DNA from 4 places in the Bradyrhizobium guangxiense genome. Region 4 is predicted to be linked to each of the others. Evidence: predicted binding sites of a transcription regulator. Region 4 holds the regulator's gene; each other region holds the start of a gene.
The links. The regulator PhoB, encoded in region 4, activates phosphate uptake and scavenging genes when phosphate is short. The targets are predictions, from matches to a motif close to TGTCATNNANCTGTCAT.
Positions count from the first base shown of each region.

Region 1 (4,348 bases), 1.3 Mb from region 4:
TGCAGCTGTAGAAGGCGCCCTTGCAGCGGAGCATGATCTGCTTCTGCTCGGCGAAGGACGGGTCGAGCGGGATGCCGGCGGCCTCCTGGATGACCAGCGGCAGATAGGGACCGTCGATCGTGTCCATCACGGCCTCGCTTCTGACCGGCTCGAAATTGACGGCGTCGATCGCGTAATAGGTCGCGTAGAGGCGCGGATCATAAGCGTCCAGCTTCTTGCCGAGCGCGCCCTCATCGAGCCCGGGCTCGAGGATCTGCGGCGCGAACTCCGGCTGATGATCGCCATAACGCACGATCAGGAAAGGCTCGCCCGGAAAATTCTTCTTCAGACCTGCGATGAACGCCTTGTACTGCTCGGCGCTCATCGCCTGCCGCCGCAGATATTCGTCGATCGACGGCACATTGCCCGGCGCGCGCCAGTTCGGCAGCAGGTCCGGACGGAAGCGCGTCTCCCAGGGGAAATGATTGGCGCCGAGATAGATGAAGGTGAACAGCGGCTTGTTTGGCGGCTGCTGGCCCATCAGCTGGAGCGCCTTGTCGTAGAAGAAGCTGTCGGGCTCGACGTCCTTGGCGCCGAGATCCTTCGAGTCAAAGAAGCGCTCGATGCCGGTCGTCATCTGGAAGCTGCGGGCGCCCATGAAGCCGCCATGGGCGGGATAGAGCGACATCGTGTCGTAGCCGCAACGGCGCAGCGCGAGCGGCAACCCGCGCTCGACGCGGTTCGAGGCGATGCGTGTGACGAAATAGGCGAAGCGGCCGAACGAGCGCGAGGAGAGCCCCGCGAGCACGTTGTACTCGGTGAACCAGCTCGGCCCGCCATTGCTCTCGGCCAGGAATGTGCGCTGCTTGCCGTCCCAGGATTTGAAGTGGCCGCCATAGCCTTGCGGCACCTTGATGCCCTGGGCGGCGCGGATGTCGAAGCTCGATTCATCATGGATCATGATGATGTTCGGCCTGCGGCCGGCAGGATGGCAGGAATCGACCAGCGGCATGTTGAGCCGCTCATTGGTCGCAGCGGCCGATTCCATGAAGCCGTATTGCACGAAGTCGGAGACCGAGCTGACGCCGGAGCGGAAGAATTTCGAGAGATAGCCGTCGTCGTAATAGCCGCGCCAGGCTTCGTCCGGATGATAGAGCGAATAGCCGACCAGCGCGGCGAGGCAGGCCAGCTTGCAGGCCAGCGCCGGCAGGCGGCGGATGCGGAACGGATCGAGCCACCACAGCGCATACATCAGCGGCAGCGTGACGAGGCCTGCGAGGATCACCGACCAGCGTAAATTCGGGAAGATCGTGAACAGGAAAGCGACGGTGTCGCGGTCGATCATCATCAAGTCGATGAAGTTGACCGTCATCTGCACCACGTCGTGCTTGAGCCGCGACAGCAGCACCAGCACGACGACCATGGTCAGCGACAGCGCGCCCGACAGTGCCGGGCGGCGCAGCAGCGTGATCCAGAAGAAGTTGAGGATGCCCCAGGCCAGTACGAAGGACAGCCGGGAGCCGAAATCGGTCTCGGTCTCGTACATCAGCGCGAGCGCCGCCAGATGCGGCGCTGCAACGGCGAGCAACCGCCAGATGCCGAGCGCGGCGACGCTCGCCAGCACGGCGGTCGTGGCAGAAGGACCTGGATTGGGCGCGGACGCCATCGAGGACACGCAACTCTGGTCCGGTGCTGTGATGCCAAGCCGTCTGGCCGGCCCGAACGCGACCAGGGGCTCCGGCGCAGCCGGACGCCTGCACCTTGTCACAAAACTGTAACGGAACAGTCAAGAACAGGCAACGCGTGCCGTGACCCGGGCTTCGCTTCTGGTGACTTACGGCAAAGAGGACTTCCCCCTCTGCCGCTGCCCTCGGCCGTCATCGCCGCGGCGCAGGCCGGTCGGCTAAATGCCTTCGACGCTGACCAGCCGGGCAGAGCTGCAGGCGTCCCGGATGGACTTGAGGCCCTGATACGTGGGGCCATGGTAGAACTCCTCCCAGGCCGCGACGGATGGGAATTCAAGGATGACGATCCTGCGGGGCTGCCAATCTCCTTCATAGACCTTGTGAACGCCGCCGCGTGCCAGATACCTGGCCCCCGCCGCCTCCAAGGCGGGTTTCACGCCCAGCATGAAGCTCTGGTACTGCTGGGGATCCCTGATCTCGACGTCGAAAATCACGTAGGCTGCCATTGCGATCTGCTCCTCCACTGCCCTCGAATATTGGATATTCGGACGCCACGAACAGCCCACACCGGGCTATTCGATCACCTGGTCGGCTCGGGCCAGCAGGTTTGACGGAATTGTCATGTCGAGCGATCTGGCGGTTCTCAGATTGATGATCGTCTCGATCTTGGTTGAACGCTGAACGGGAAGATCCGCCGGCTTGGCGCCCCTGACGATGCGCGCAGCATAGCCCCCGACGAGCCGCGCGGCGTCATGCGCGCTGGCCCCGTAACTCACGAGGCCGCCGAGGTCGACGAACTCGCGCTGAAAGTACAGCGTCGGCAGCCGCTGTTTTGCCGCCGCCTTGATGATCTGAACCCGGTTGACGATGAAGACGGGATCGACCGTCACGAACAGTGCATCGACGCGCGCTTGCGTCATCTCGGCAAAGGCCTGGTCGATCTCGACCGTTTGACTGGCCTTGAGCACGTGGATGGTCTTCCCGATGGCTTTGGCCGCGGCCTTTGCGCCTTCGAGCTGGGCCTCTGCAGTCGGCCTGTTCGGATTGATCAGCACGCCGATCGTTAGGGCCGCCGGGACCAGCTCGCTCACCAGCTCCAGATTTTTTCCGCCGAGCTCGCCGGCAAGCCAGGTGATACCGGTGATGTTGCCACCGGGTCTGCTCAGGCTGTCGACCAATCCGGTGGCGACCGGATCGTCTCCGGTCAGGAAGACGATCGGAACGCTCGACGTTGCCTGCTTCGCCGCAAGGGCAGCGACGTTGCCACCCATGGTAACGATCACGTCGACCCGCTGCTGGACGAGCTCTGCGGCGAGAGACGGCAGCCGACTGAATTGTCCCTGCGCCCAGCGATACTCGATGGTGACGTTGCTTGCTTCCGTAAGCCCGGCCGCCTTGAGACCTTCCTGAAATCCTGACACGACCGTGACGAATGTCTCCGGCGAACCGCTGGCCAGAAAGCCGATGGTCGGGCGGGAGGTCTGCGCAAAGCTTGGCCAAATCCAGAGCGGCGCAGTGCCGGCCGCCAGAACAAATCTGCGTCGTTTCATCTTCGCCGTATGTTTCAAACAATCAGATCAAGTATCGGCAGCCAATCTATGCGGAGCGGCGTGGTCCGCCAATGCCGATCTGGAGATCGGGGGCCTAACGCTTGGCGATCCCGGCGATGAACAGGTCGAGCACCCCTTCCGCCATCCGCTCGATCTCACCCTCCTCGACGCCCCAGCGCGGAAAGTGGCCGTCGAGATTCATCCGGGCAAGACCGTAGACCAGGGCGCGGCCGGCGATCTGGATGCGCTTGAGGTCGGCCGGCCGTAGCAGGCGCTGCTCCGCCGCCTCGGCCAGGATTTTCTCGGTCAGCGCGATCAACTCGGCATTGTCGCGCGTCAGCTCCTCGGAGCTGCCATGGGCAAAATAACGCCCGGTGGAGATGATCTCGAAATGGGCGGGATTGCGCATCGCCCAGCGCAGATAAGCGAGCCCGAAGGCGCGGAAACGGGCGAGCGGGCCGGCCGCCGGAGCCTCCCGCAGCGCAGCCTCGATCTCGGCACGAAAGCGCCGCTGCGCCTCCCCGGCCACTGCGGCCATGAGGGCGTCGCGGTTCGGAAAGTGCCGGAAAGGCGCCCCCGGCGACACCGCAGCCCGGCGCGCGGCCTCGCGGACAGAGACCTCCGCTCCCTCTGCCGCGAGCTGCAGCGCAGCATCGATCAGGACGCGGCGAAGGTCGCCGTGGTGATAAGGCTTGGCCTGGGCGGCGGGACGGCGCGCACGCGGCTTGGACTGAGGACGGGCAGGCATGGCATCTCCTAGCATCACCCGAACGTGAATGTAAGCAGCGATTACACGGTTGACCAAAGAGCGACGCCGAAATGTAATCGATGATTACATAACGAAGGAAGTCACCATGTCACAACGTCAGGGCTGGTTCGAAGGCTGGCGGCTGCTGGCCGCCCTCACCCTCAGCTTGATCGCACTCAGCCTGTGGATCGCCGCGATGCGACAGTTCGAGGTCGCGGGCGTGCGGATGGTGATCCGGTTCACCGCGCGCAGCTCGCTGCTGCTGTTCTGCCTCGCCTTCAGCGCCGCGGCGCTAGCGCGGCTGTGGCCCAATGGCTGGACGCGCTGGCAGCGCCGCAACCGCCGCTATCTCGGCTTGAGTTTTGCGGCCTCCCACACCATCCACG
Region 1 covers NZ_CP022219.1:5,022,085-5,026,432, forward strand. The annotation lists gene X268_RS24040 (LTA synthase family protein) at 1-1,645, opposite strand, end outside; gene X268_RS24045 (DUF1330 domain-containing protein) at 1,883-2,170, opposite strand; gene X268_RS24050 (ABC transporter substrate-binding protein) at 2,237-3,214, opposite strand; gene X268_RS24055 (TetR/AcrR family transcriptional regulator) at 3,309-3,962, opposite strand; gene X268_RS24060 (ferric reductase-like transmembrane domain-containing protein) at 4,069-4,348, shown strand, end outside.
Region 1: X268_RS24040 (LTA synthase family protein) is a predicted target of PhoB. The motif match lies at 1,742-1,758, and genes of this name have one in related genera.

Region 2 (4,348 bases), 160 kb from region 4:
CTGTTCTCGGAGATCGTCGAGAATGCCGACATGAAACCGGTCGAGGGCATCCGCTCGACCGGGGCGAGCTGGCTCTCCTGCATGCGCTTTGCCATCGTGCCGCAGGTCACCGCCGGCTATGCCAGCTATGCGCTACTGCGCTTCGAGATCAACGTGCGCGAGGCCTCCGTGATGGGCTTCGTCGGGGCCGGAGGCATCGGCCAGGAGCTCGTCGTCGCCATCCGCAAGTTCTACTATTCGGACGTCAGCGCCATCCTGCTCACCATCATCGTCACCGTCTTCATCATCGACATCACCACCGGCTGGCTGCGCGGCCGCCTGTTCGGCAAGGAGGCGCGGACGTGACGAAGCCGTACGAGGTCGACGCGCGAGAGATTCGCGCGCGCTACCCCGATGTGTTCGACCGGCCGGCCTCGGCGCGTCTTGCCGTGCCGGCGATGATCGTCGCCGCGTTCGCGATCCTGGTCTACGGCCTCGTCGATCTCGATTTCTCGCCGTCGCGGTTCATTGCCGGCCTCAGCCAGCTCGGCTGGATTACATTGATGATGATTCCGCCCGACCCCGGTTCCTCGCTGCCGGTCTATCTGAAGGCGCTGGGCGAGACGCTCTCGATCGCGTTGCTCGGCACGACGCTCGCCGCCGTATTTGCGCTCCCGGTCAGCCTGCTGGCCGCGCGCAACGTCATACCCTCGCAGATCCTGCGCTTCCCCGTACGCCGTATCCTGGATTCGATCCGCGGGGTCGACACGCTGATCTGGGCGCTGGTGTGGATCAACGTGGTCGGGCTCGGCCCGTTCGCCGGCGTGCTCGCCATCGCGGTGTCGGATTTCGGCGCCTTCGGCAAGCTGTTCTCGGAGGCGATCGAGGGCGCCGACCAGAAGCAGGTCGAAGGCGTCCGCGCCGCCGGTGGCAGTGCGCTGCACGAGATCCGCTTTGGGCTGATGCCGCAGGTGCTGCCGGTCATCGCCGGCCAGGTGCTCTATTTCATCGAGTCGAACACCCGCTCGGCCACCATCATCGGCATTGTCGGCGCCGGCGGCATCGGCCTCCAGCTCGCCGAGCAGATCCGCGTGCTGGAATGGCAGAAGGTGTCGTTCCTGATCCTGATGATTCTGGTCGCGGTCGCCGCGATCGATTTCATCTCGGGCAAGCTGCGCTTTGCGATCATTGGAAGGCGGGCAGTGGCGTGATCGCAGGTGCCGTGGGGCGGGCAAAGCGTAGCGTGCCCACGACCTCTAGCGATCGAGAATGATCGCGGGCACGGCGCAAGTGCGCCTTTGCCCACCCTACGACTCCGGTGTCGCGGAGAGAGCGTCCCTTACGACTCCACCAGAAACTCCACCCGCTCTGCCGCAAACCGCGAATGCTTCGTCACCAGCGGCTTGCCCTGGAGATCGTGGTCGGTGGCGTCGACCACCAGGATCGGGCGCCCCAGCGCGAGATCGAGCCGGGCCGCGTCGGTGGCGTCCACGATGCCGGCGGTGATCCGGGTCGCGCCGCGGCGATAGTCGCGCACGCCGTAATGCGCGAGCAGCTTGGTCATCGAGCGCGTGGCGGCGAACACCGCGCCCGCATTCGGAAACAGCTCGGCCGACAGCCAAGTGGTCGAGACGCAGATCGGCGTGCGGTCCGCGAGGCGGATCGCCTCGATCCGCACCAGGGGCGCGCCGGCCTTCAAGCCCAGCTCGCGCGCCAGCTCCCGGGTCGCGACATCGTCGGACGCCTCGATCAACTGGCCGCGCGGCTCGCGGCCGCCGGCGCCGACGATCTCCGAGAAGCGGGGGCGCGAGCGCAAGGGATAGGCGAGCTTCTGGGCCTCGACATAGGTTCCGCTGCCGCGCTCGGCGCGCACCAAGCCGCGCTCGGCGAGGGCTGCCAGCGCGCGCCGCACGGTGTGGCGGTTCACGCGATAGGTTTCGGCGATCTCCATCTCACCCGGCAATTTGTCGCCGGCCGCAAAGCGTCCGTCGGCGATGCCGCGCTCGATGCCGTCGGCAACGAGGCGCCAGAGCGCCACGCCGGACGATGCAGTGTCTTGCATGCTCATATCGCCGGTCAGCCTAGCCCAGAAATCACGGACTTGTCACGAAACAGTCATGGCGCTCCCATATCAAGTTGTCTATTATCATAGACAACTTGAGCGCGGCAAGTTCTATCAAGAGGTTCGGTGGATCGGGTGACCCAGCACAATGACCAGCAAGCCCAGCGCAAGGCCGCGATGGCCGTGCTGGCGAACGCGGAGGCGGGCGAGATCGCCGCCCGCCTCCGCAATTTAAGCGTCCCGGCCCATCGGGATCTGCGGGCGCCCGAAAACGGCCTCGTCATGCTGCGCGGCCGGGTCGGCGGCGATGGCGCTCCGTTCAACCTCGGCGAAGCCACGGTGTCGCGCGCCGCGGTTCGGCTCGAGAGCGGCGAGGGCGGCTTCGGTTACACGCTGGGGCGCGACGGCGAGAAGGCGCGGCTGATCGCGCTGTGCGATGCGCTGGTGCAATCGCGCGATTTCGGCAGCGCGGTGGAGCGGGACGTGATTGCGCCGCTGCGTGAGCAGCTGATGGCCGCGCGCCAGCGGGCTGCGGCCGAGACCGCTGCGACGAAGGTTGATTTCTACACCATGGTGCGCGGTGAGGGGTGAGGTCATGACCACGATTGCGGAACTGCCGCCGGGTTTCGCCGACAAGGTGCTGTCGGCGCAATCGACCTTTCGCTCGGTGATGGATGCGATGGCGCGGCCGGGCTCGGTCCAGCGCATCGTGCCGGCAGCGGGCATGCCCGGGGCGATGATGCGCGGCACCGCCGCGATCGCGCTGACGCTGTTCGACCACGACACGCCGCTGTGGCTGGATGCGCGGATGGCGGAGAGCTCGGACGCAGTGAAATGGTTGAAATTTCATACCGGCGCGCCCGTGGTGCAGGATTGCTCCATCGCGAGCTTTGCTTTGATCGGCGACGGCGCCTTGCTGCCGGCGCTGGAGTGCTTTGCGCTCGGCACCAGCGAATATCCGGATCGTTCGACCACGTTGATCGTGCAGGTCGAGAGTCTCGAATCGGGTCGCCCCTTCGAGCTGCGCGGACCGGGCATCGACGGTACCGCGACGCTGCAGGCGTCGATCAGGCCGTTCGATCTGTTCGAGCGCCTGCATCTCAACGAGGTGTTGTTTCCGCGCGGCATCGACGTGGTGCTGGTCGCCGATGACGCCGTGGTCGCGATCCCCCGCACCACCCGCGTCGTGAGCAAGGGAAGCTGAAAGCATGTATGTCGCAGTCAAAGGCGGCGAACGCGCCATCGAGAACGCCCATCGCCTGCTCGCGCATGAGCGGCGCGGCGACCTGGGCGTTCCGGAACTCACGCTCGACCAGATCTCGGAGCAGCTCGGCCTCGCGGTGGACCGCGTCATGAGCGAAGGCTCGCTCTACGATCGTGAGCTCGCGGCACTTGCGATCAAGCAGGCGCGCGGCGACCTGATCGAGGCGATCTTCCTGGTTCGCGCCTTCCGCGCCACGCTGCCGCGTTTCGGCGCGAGCGAGCCCGTTGACACCGGCGCGATGCGGGTGCAGCGGCGAGTATCCTCGACCTTCAAGGACATTCCGGGCGGCCAGATCCTCGGGCCGACTTTCGACTATACCCACCGCCTGCTCGATCCCTCGCTCGCGCAAGGATTCGTGCCGGAGGCGCCGGCCTCCGCTGAAGCGTCCACCGCGCCGACACCGCGCGTGACGGACATTCTCGGCCGCGACGGCCTGATCGAATCCTCGCCGCAGGCCGAGGACGGCGCCAGCGTCGGCGATCTCCCCCGCGAGCCGCTGAATTTTCCGGCGGATCGCGATTTGCGCCTGCAGAACCTCGCGCGGGGCGACGAAGGATTTTTGCTGGCGATGGGCTATTCCACCCAGCGCGGCTACGGCCGCAACCACCCCTTCGCCGGCGAGATCCGCTTCGGCGAGGTCGAGGTGGAGTTCTTCGCGGAGGACGCCGGCTTCGCCGTGCCGCTTGGCGCGATCGAGCTGACCGAGTGCCAGATGGTCAATCAGTTCAAAGGCTCGGCGACCGAAGCGCCGTGCTTCACCCGCGGCTATGGCCTCGCCTTCGGCCAGAGCGAGCGCAAGACCATGTCGATGGCGCTGGTCGACCGCGCGCTGCGCGCCCGCGAGCTCGGCGAAGAGGCGCTGGCCCCGGCGCAGGATGAGGAATTCGTAATGTCGCATTCGGACAACGTTCAGGCGACGGGCTTCGTCGAGCATCTCAAGCTGCCGCATTATGTCGACTTCCAGTCCGAGCTCGGATTGCTCCGCAAGCTGCGTCAGGAGTTCGCGGATGCCAATGCGCCCGCTGCCATGAAGGAGGCTGCGG
Region 2 covers NZ_CP022219.1:6,187,092-6,191,439, reverse strand. The annotation lists gene phnE (phosphonate ABC transporter, permease protein PhnE) at 1-345, shown strand, start outside; gene phnE (phosphonate ABC transporter, permease protein PhnE) at 342-1,190, shown strand; gene phnF (phosphonate metabolism transcriptional regulator PhnF) at 1,319-2,047, opposite strand; gene phnG (phosphonate C-P lyase system protein PhnG) at 2,219-2,632, shown strand; gene phnH (phosphonate C-P lyase system protein PhnH) at 2,637-3,245, shown strand; gene X268_RS29685 (carbon-phosphorus lyase complex subunit) at 3,250-4,348, shown strand, end outside.
Region 2: phnF (phosphonate metabolism transcriptional regulator PhnF) is a predicted target of PhoB. The motif match lies at 2,082-2,098, and genes of this name have one in related genera.

Region 3 (4,348 bases), 640 kb from region 4:
CGAGGGTGCCGACCGGGATGCCAGCGGGCATCTGGACGATCGAATAGAGCGAATCGAGGCCCTTGAGGGTCTTGGATTCGACGGGAACTCCGAACACCGGAAGCTCGGTCAGCGCGGCCGCCATGCCGGGCAGATGTGCAGCGCCTCCGGCACCGGCGATGATGACCTTGTACCCCGCGGCCTTGGCGCCCTTGGCGAATGCAAACAGCCGGTCGGGCGTGCGGTGGGCCGAAACGATGCGAGTGTCGGCGGCCACGCCGAGCGCGGCAAGCGTGTCGGCGGCATGCCGCATCGTGTCCCAGTCCGACTGGCTTCCCATGATGATGGCGATCGGCGCGGTCATGACGTTAATTGTGCTCGAAAAACAGAAGGATAGGCCAGATTAACGGTTCCGGCCGGCGGCTCGCAAGGCGGTGGCAAGGAGAAGGGAATCCACTATCCTGTCTTGGTGAATCCCCGCAAGCCTTCATTGAGCAGGATGCCCATGAAGAAACCAAAAAGGGCGAGCGCTGCGAAGGCCAAAAAGGGCCGAAAGACCAGCGCCCGCCGATCCGAAGCCGTCCCCGGGCGGCCGGCCAAGCCTCCGGCAAAGCGGCCTCCGCGGCGCGGTTCTCCGGGCGACGATGGAGGCAGGGAAACCGCCCAGGCGACGATCCGGGGCTTGCGGATCAAGCTCAAGACGGCGCAGCGCCGCGTCGCGGAGCTGGAAGCGGCAGCCGATACCGATTTCCTGCTCGAGATTCCCAACCGGCGCGGCTTCGAGCGCGAACTCGCGCGCGCCATCGCCTACATGAAGCGCTACCGTGCCAGTGGCGCGCTGATCGTGCTCGACGTCGACCGCTTGAAGCCGATCAACGATTCCTTCGGCCACGCCGCCGGCGACGAGGTGCTCAAGGCGATTGCCGCCACGCTGACGCGGCAGGTTCGCGCCTCCGACGTGGTCGGCCGGCTCGGCGGCGACGAGTTCGCGCTGCTGCTCTGGAATCTCAGCGAGACCGACGCCAAGGCGAAGGCGGCGGCCTTCGAGCAGGCGATCGACGAATTGTCCTTCGTCTTTCACGGCCAGCACGTGACCGCGGGCGCCTCCACCGGTGTCGCGCTATTGGGAGCGCATTCCGATGCGGGCCGCGCCCTGGAGGAAGCCGATGCCGCGATGTATGTGCGCAAGGCGCGCCGGCGGCACGAGCCGAGGATCAGGCTGGTTGGCAGCTGACGCTACAGCGTGGCGAGATCTTCCGGCACATTGCCGAATTTGCGCAGCAGCGTGGCGTCGCCGAATTCACCGGTCATGGGATCGCCGCGGCGGCTGAAGGCCACTGCGCCGATGTTGCCGGCGCCGCGCGACAAGATCTCGGCGCGCCGCAATGCCGCTGTGGAGCTCTGGCATTCCTCGGCGGCGCCGGCGACTGGCGAGCCGTCGGCATCGATCAGAAAGGGCATTGCAACGTAGTAGGTCACATCCGACATGGCGTTGCTCCGGTGGAGCATGATCCGGAAAGGCGTGAAGCGGTTTTCCGAACAAGATCATGCTTGAAAAGGCGCTTAAAATTCAGGCGGCGCTGCTCTTGTCCCGCATTCCGCTGCGCGAGGAGTCCGGGATGCATCCGGCGGAAATCGCCGCCTGCAATTCCTCCAGCTCGGCTTCCAGATATTCGTTGGCCATGATCAGCGCCTTGATGGTGCTCCGCAGATTGCCGTCGCACATCGCGATCGCCTGGTCGCAGGCCTGTTCATAATGGCTGTTGTCGAGAAGGGCCGTTGCCGACATCTGCGTTATCCTTCAGTTGTCCTTGACCGTTTCCTAGGGCGGTGGGCTGCTCAAATGTTCCTATTTTGTTCTTTCGAGTCAAGCAGATTCATGCCGCGAGCCAGCGCGCAAGCCGGCTCACGGATCAGGCGATGATGTCCGGAGTGATCTGGTCTTCGATGAACGCGATGCGATCACGCAACAACAGCTTGCGTTTCTTCAACCGCTGCAACCGCAACAGGTCGGGGGCGGGCGATTGATGCAGTGCATCGATCGCCGCATCGAGATCTCGGTGTTCCTGCTGCAACCGGGTGAGCTCGGCTTCGAGCTCACGCTCATCTTCATTGGTCATGTCTGCGGTGGCCGAAAACCGATAGGCGTGAGACTTAAGGCTGTGGATGCCCTGTGGAAAGTATCGTCCTTGCGCGGCGTGATCGCAAGCGATCTGCGATCCCTCTTCGCTGATCTCCAGCAACATATTTCTGCGGGGCGCCGAGGTGCCGCGCAAGCGTATTGATATCATGGATTTTTCCCGCGCGGTTCCTTTACTCACGCTTCGTTACATATGAATTTTCAAAAATGACGCTGCGACGACGGATACCCATCGACAGAACGAATCGGTGATGTAGACTTGCTTGTCCGGATCGAATCCTAAGGTTCAACCCTACCGAGGAGGTTTCGAATGACAATTCAGGCACATCTCGTTGAATTGGAACGGAAGCACAAACTTCTCGAAAACGAATTGCACGAAGCTCTCGTGCACCTTTCAACAGACGACCTGCAAATTGTTGAGTTGAAGCGCCGGAAGTTGATGGTCAAGGACCAGATCGAGCGTCTGAAGCACGGCGACACGCTCCACTAGTAACCCCCATAACAGCGTAGAGTTGATCGTACCCTTGTCTCGCAGGGATGAGAGCCTTTGCGCTCATCCCTGCTGCAGGGGGGCGCACCGTGCAGAGATGTCTGCGCGGCGCGCGCTTGCTGTTTCGGCGCGCGCTCACCTTGACGCTGGAATCCACCTCGCGCGGGAGCGCTCTCACTAAAGCATGATCCGGAAAAGTGCGAAGCGGTTTTCCGGAATGATCATGCGCGAACAACAACCTAAAGCGCGATGACGATTCATCCAAATCTCATCGCGCTTCAGACGTCTGCGAGCTCGGCGACGTGGTCTGCAATCGCGAGTGACGACGTCAGTCCCGGCGATTCGATGCCAAACAGGTTGACCAGGCCCGCAACGCCGTGATCGCGCGGGCCCTGCATCAAGAAGTCCTGCGTCGCTACCGCGGGCGGTACGATCTTCGGCCGGATCCCCGAATAGCTCGGCATCAACGCGCCGTCAGGCAGCGTCGGCCAGTATTTGCGGATCGCCGGGTAGAAGCGCTCGGCGCGCGACGGATCGACCTCGTAATTGATCGTCTCGATCCATTCGACGTCAGGCCCGAAGCGCGCCTGACCGGCCATGTCCAGCGTCAGATGCACCCCTAAACCGCCGGGCTCCGGTACCGGATAGATCAGGCGCGAGAACGGTGCCTTGGCATTGCAACTGAAGTAATTTCCCTTGGCGAGATACGCCGGCGGAATTCGGTCCAGCGGCATGCCGTCGATGTTGCGCGCCACCGTCGTCGCCGAGAGTCCGGCGGCGTTGACGAGCAGGCTGCATTGCAGCGTCATCGGCGCCTCGCCGCCGGCCTCGATCTCGATGACGCCACCAGTCGCCTTGGCGCGGATCAGCGGGGTGTGAAACGCGAAGGCCGTGCCGGCGTCCTCGGCTTCACCGCGCAGCGACAGCATGTAGGCGTGACTGTCGATGATGCCGGTCGACGGCGACAGCAGCGCGGCATCGCAGGCCAGCGCCGGCTCCAGCGCGCGTGCCGCCTCGCCCGTGAGCAGCTGCATGTCGAGCACGCCATTGGCCTCGGCGTGGGCCTTGATCGACTGCAGCTTCGCGGTCTCCTGCGGGCTGGTCGCGACGATCAGCTTGCCGCAATTCTTGTGCGGGATGCCGCGCTCGGCACAGTAGCGGTAGAGCGCGTGCTTGCCGTCGACGCACATGCGCGCCATCCAGCTCCCGGCGCGGTAGTAGATGCCGGCATGGATCACCTCACTGTTGCGCGAAGAGGTGACGGTGCCGATCGCCTCGGCCTCTTCGAGCACGATGACCTCGCGCCCGGCCTGTGCAAGCTTTCGGGCCACCGCGAGCCCGACCACGCCGGCTCCGATGACGACACAATCGACCCTATCCATGGTTGTGCAGGATGTCCGCTGGAAGCGCCGGTGGCGCCAGGCATGGAACGAATGGCGCGGGGCCATTTTCCGTTAAGGAAGAATTTATCATGTCAGGCCAATTGCCGTATTTCACGTCACATTTTTCTGTTGCGCGTACAGGCGTTTACCCGATCCAAACCCGTGAAGCCAGACAATCCGACGTTGAAATCGCGGGTGGCTGATGGCTGAGAAGAACTGGCACGAGGGCAGCACGCTTCCGATTGCTGTGCAGGCCGTTGTGTGCCTGGCCGGCACGGTTGCGCCCGCGCGTGCCTTTGCGCTGTCGGACGGCTTCGCCCCGCCGAGCTATCTCGGCCAGCTCGACCCCGTCGTGGT
Region 3 covers NZ_CP022219.1:5,698,421-5,702,768, reverse strand. The annotation lists gene purE (5-(carboxyamino)imidazole ribonucleotide mutase) at 1-343, opposite strand, end outside; gene X268_RS27385 (GGDEF domain-containing protein) at 485-1,213, shown strand; gene X268_RS27380 (hypothetical protein) at 1,216-1,467, opposite strand; gene X268_RS27375 (hypothetical protein) at 1,550-1,768, opposite strand; gene X268_RS27370 (YdcH family protein) at 1,893-2,099, opposite strand; gene X268_RS27360 (YdcH family protein) at 2,430-2,609, shown strand; gene X268_RS27355 (NAD(P)/FAD-dependent oxidoreductase) at 2,888-3,991, opposite strand; gene X268_RS27350 (sensor domain-containing protein) at 4,194-4,348, shown strand, end outside.
Region 3: X268_RS27360 (YdcH family protein) is a predicted target of PhoB. The motif match lies at 2,327-2,343, and genes of this name have one in related genera.

Region 4 (4,348 bases):
CAGCTCGCCTGGAGCGGCGCGCTGCTGATCACGATCACCGTGCTTGCCCTGAACATTGGCGCGCGCATCCTCGGCGCCGAGAGGACTGCAAAATGACCGACCTTTCCGTATCCGTGAGTTCCAACGCTCATCTTGCCTCGCAGCAGCCGCTGCCGGAAGCGCCCGCCAAGGTGACGGTGCGCAACCTCAACTTCTATTACGGCGAGCACCATGCACTGAAGAACATCAACCTGACGCTGGGCACCAACCGCGTCACGGCGTTCATCGGCCCGTCGGGCTGCGGCAAGTCGACCCTGCTGCGCATCTTCAACCGGATGTACGACCTCTATCCGGGGCAGCGCGCTACCGGTCAGCTCATGCTCGACCAGACCAACATCCTCGACCCCAAGCTGGACCTGAACCTGCTGCGCGCCCGCGTCGGCATGGTGTTCCAGAAGCCGACGCCGTTCCCGATGACGATCTACGAGAACATCGCCTTCGGCATCCGGCTTTATGAAAAGATCTCGAAATCCGAGATGGACGACCGCGTCGAGAAGGCGCTGCGCGGCGGCGCGCTGTGGAACGAGGTCAAGGACAAGCTCAACGCCTCCGGCCTGTCGCTTTCCGGCGGCCAGCAGCAGCGCCTGTGCATCGCCCGCACCGTCGCGGTGCGGCCCGAGGTGATCCTATTCGACGAGCCCTGCTCGGCGCTCGACCCGATCTCGACCGCCAAGGTCGAGGAGCTGATCCAGGAATTGTCCGAGAACTACACGATCGCGATCGTCACCCACAATATGCAGCAGGCGGCGCGCGTCTCGGACAAGACCGCCTTCATGTATCTCGGCGAGTTGATCGAGTTCGACGACACCAGCAAGATCTTCACGTCGCCGAGCGACCGGCGTACGCAGGATTACATCACCGGCCGGTTCGGCTGAGGAGACGGGACATGGGTTCTGAACATACCGCAAAGGCTTTCGACACCGACCTCCAGGAGCTCACCCGCCTGGTCGCCGAGATGGGCGGAATCGCCGAACGCATGATCGTCGAGTCCGTCGACGCGCTGATCCGCCGCGACGTCGCGCTCGGCCAGCGCGTCGTCACCACCGACGCCGACCTCGACGCGCTGCAGAAGCGCATCGAGGAACGCGCGGTGCTCACCATCGCCCGGCGCCAGCCGATGGCGGTGGATCTGCGCGAGATCGTTGGCGCCATGCGCGTTGCGACCGACCTCGAGCGGATCGGCGACCTCGCCAAGAACATGGGCAAGCGCGTCGCGGCGCTGGAGACCGACTTCCATCCGCTCAAACTGTTCCGCGGCCTGGAGCACATGACCGACCTCGTGCAGCAGCAGGTCAAGAGCGTGCTGGACGCCTATGCCGCGCACGATCTGCCGGCGGCGATGGCGGTGTGGAAGGGTGACGAGGAAGTCGACGCGATCTGCACCTCGCTGTTCCGCGAGCTCCTTACCTACATGATGGAGGATCCGCGCAACATCTCGTTCTGCATCCATCTGATGTTCTGCGCCAAGAACATCGAGCGGATCGGCGACCACGCCACCAACATCGCCGAGACCGTGTTCTACATGATCGAGGGCCAGGCGATCACCGACAAGCGGCCGAAGGGCGACATGACCACGTTCGCCACGACGATCCCGAATACCTGAAGACTTAAGGAGCGACGACACCATGGGCGCACGCATTATGGTGGTTGAGGACGAGGAAGCTCTCACCGAGCTTCTGCGCTACAACCTCGAAGGCGACGGCTATGACGTCGAGACGGTGATGCGCGGCGACGATGCCGATCCCCGCCTCAAGGAGCACATTCCCGACCTGATCGTGCTCGACTGGATGCTGCCGGGCCTGTCCGGCATCGAGCTGTGCCGCCGCCTGCGCACCCGTCCCGAGACCAAGCAGCTGCCGATTATCATGCTCACCGCGCGCGGCGAGGAGAGCGAGCGGGTGCGCGGTCTTGCCACCGGCGCCGACGATTACATCGTCAAGCCGTTCTCGGTGCCGGAGCTGCTGGCGCGCGTGAAGGGCCTCTTGCGGCGCGCCAGCCCGGAGCGGCTCGCCACCGTGCTCGCTTATGGCGACATCGAGCTCGACCGCGACAAGCGCCGTGTGGCGCGCTCGGGGCGGCCGATCGATCTCGGCCCGACCGAATATCGCCTGCTGGAGTTCTTCCTGGAGCATCCCGGTCGGGTGTTCTCGCGCGAGCAGCTGCTCGACAGCGTCTGGGGCCGCGACATCTACATCGACGAGCGTACCGTCGACGTCCATATCGGCCGCCTGCGCAAACTGCTCAATCTCGGCCGCGAGCAGGACCCGATCCGCACCGTCCGCGGCGCCGGCTACGCACTCGACGATCGCTTCGCGAAGGCCGAGCAGACGTAACGTCTAATCCAGAGAGGTCAACAAAAAGCGCACCGGCCGGCGCGCTTTTTCGTCTCGATGTTACCTGGCTGATCTCACCGCGGGCCCGGCTTGGCCGGTGCGCGCCGGCGATCCGCCGCGGGCTGATACGCCACGCGCGAGTGCTGGGCGCAATAGGGCAGGCCGGACAGCGCCTTGCCGCCGCAGAAGAAGAAATCCGGGCTCGAGGGATCGCCGACCGGCCAGTGGCAGGTCGCCTCGTTCAATTCGAGCAACGACAGCCGCTGGCTCATCGGGACCACGTTGTCGTAGGTAACGGGTTCGGCCTCGACCTCGACCTCGAAGGCCTGCGCCAGCGCGGTGTTGCCGCGCGCGATGGGGCGGCTCACCCGCATCATGTGCTGTGCCGGACGCGCCTTGCGCGGCCGGGGCGCGGCCGATGACGGGCTCTTGGCGCGGCCGGACAAACCGAGCCGGTGCACTTTGCCGATCACGGCATTGCGGGTCACATTGCCGAGCTCTGCTGCGATCTGGCTGGCCGAAAGCCCGGCCTCCCAGAGCTTCTTAAGCTGCTCGACGCGATCATCGGACCAGGTCAAAACCGTCATTGCACCCTTTCCCTCGCCGCGCGGCTGCCGTCCTGGCGCCGTTGCGGCGAATGCCTAAGCCTCGAAAAACCCGTGCCGTCAGAATCCCTTAAGGCTCGCCGGGCGCGTGACTAACGCCCGAACGTTTACGCCGGTACATGAGGACTCTTGGGATCAGAACCGCTGCACGAGATGTCGTATCTGACAGTTCAAACGCTACAATATGGCGTGACTCACGCGCAAGAGTCCGCCGACTCGCTTCCACATGTTCCGTGGTGAAAAACCCGCAAAATCGCCACCGCAAGACTACGGAATCAGCGTTTCCCGAGGCTTTCCAGGTGGCATTGACACCAGTTTCGCCGAGCATAAGATAGTTGCGCGTGCCGCCCTTAAAAGGCGGCACGTTTCGTTTTCCGGGCCGGTCGATGGTGCGTTGCGCAATGCACGCCTCACGCCGTCCGCAACATTCAAGTGACCGTCATGACTAACAGCGCAGCGCCGCATTTGCTCCCCGTTTTCGCCAGGGCCAACCTCGGTTTCGAACGCGGCGAAGGCTGCTGGCTGATCGCGACCAACGGTGATCGCTATCTCGATTTCACCTCGGGCGTCGCGGTGAACGCGCTCGGCCATTGCCATCCGCATCTGATCAAGGCGTTGCAGGAGCAGGCGACCAGGCTGTGGCACATGTCGAACCTGTTTCAGAGCCCGGACGGCGAGAAGCTCGCCGCGCGCCTGTGCAGCGAGAGCTTTGCGGACTTCGTGTTCTTCTGCAATTCCGGCGCCGAGGCGCTGGAGGGCGTGATCAAGCTGGTCCGCCATCATCATTTCTCCAAGGGCCATCCGGAGCGCTACCGCATCATCACCTTCGAAGGCGCCTTCCACGGCCGCACGTTGGCGACGCTGGCTGCGACGGGCTCCGCCAAATATCTCGAAGGGTTCGGCCCGCCGATGGACGGCTTCGACCAAGTGCCGCATGGCGACCTCGAAGCCGTCAAGAAGGCGATCGGCCCCGGCCCCGCCGGCATCCTGATCGAGCCGATCCAGGGCGAGGGCGGCGTGCGCTCGGCACCTCCCGGCTTCCTCAAGGCGCTGCGCCAGCTCTGCGACGAGAAGGGCTTGCTGCTCGCATTCGACGAGGTGCAGACCGGCATGGGCCGCGCCGGTGATCTGTTCGCCCATCGGCGCACCGGCGTCGCACCTGACGTGATGTCGCTGGCGAAGGCGCTCGGTGGCGGCTTCCCGATCGGCGCAATCCTGGCGACCGCTGATGCGGCTTCAGGCATGGGGCCTGGCTCGCACGGCTCGACCTTCGGCGGCAATCCGCTGGCGATCGCCGCGGCCAACGCCGTACTCGACGTCATGCTCAAGCCCGGCTTCTTCGACCACGTGCAGAAGATGTCGCTGCTTCTC
Region 4 covers NZ_CP022219.1:6,343,254-6,347,601, reverse strand. The annotation lists gene pstA (phosphate ABC transporter permease PstA) at 1-96, shown strand, start outside; gene pstB (phosphate ABC transporter ATP-binding protein PstB) at 93-914, shown strand; gene phoU (phosphate signaling complex protein PhoU) at 926-1,642, shown strand; gene phoB (phosphate regulon transcriptional regulator PhoB) at 1,665-2,372, shown strand; gene X268_RS30480 (GcrA family cell cycle regulator) at 2,447-2,959, opposite strand; gene X268_RS30475 (aspartate aminotransferase family protein) at 3,419-4,348, shown strand, end outside.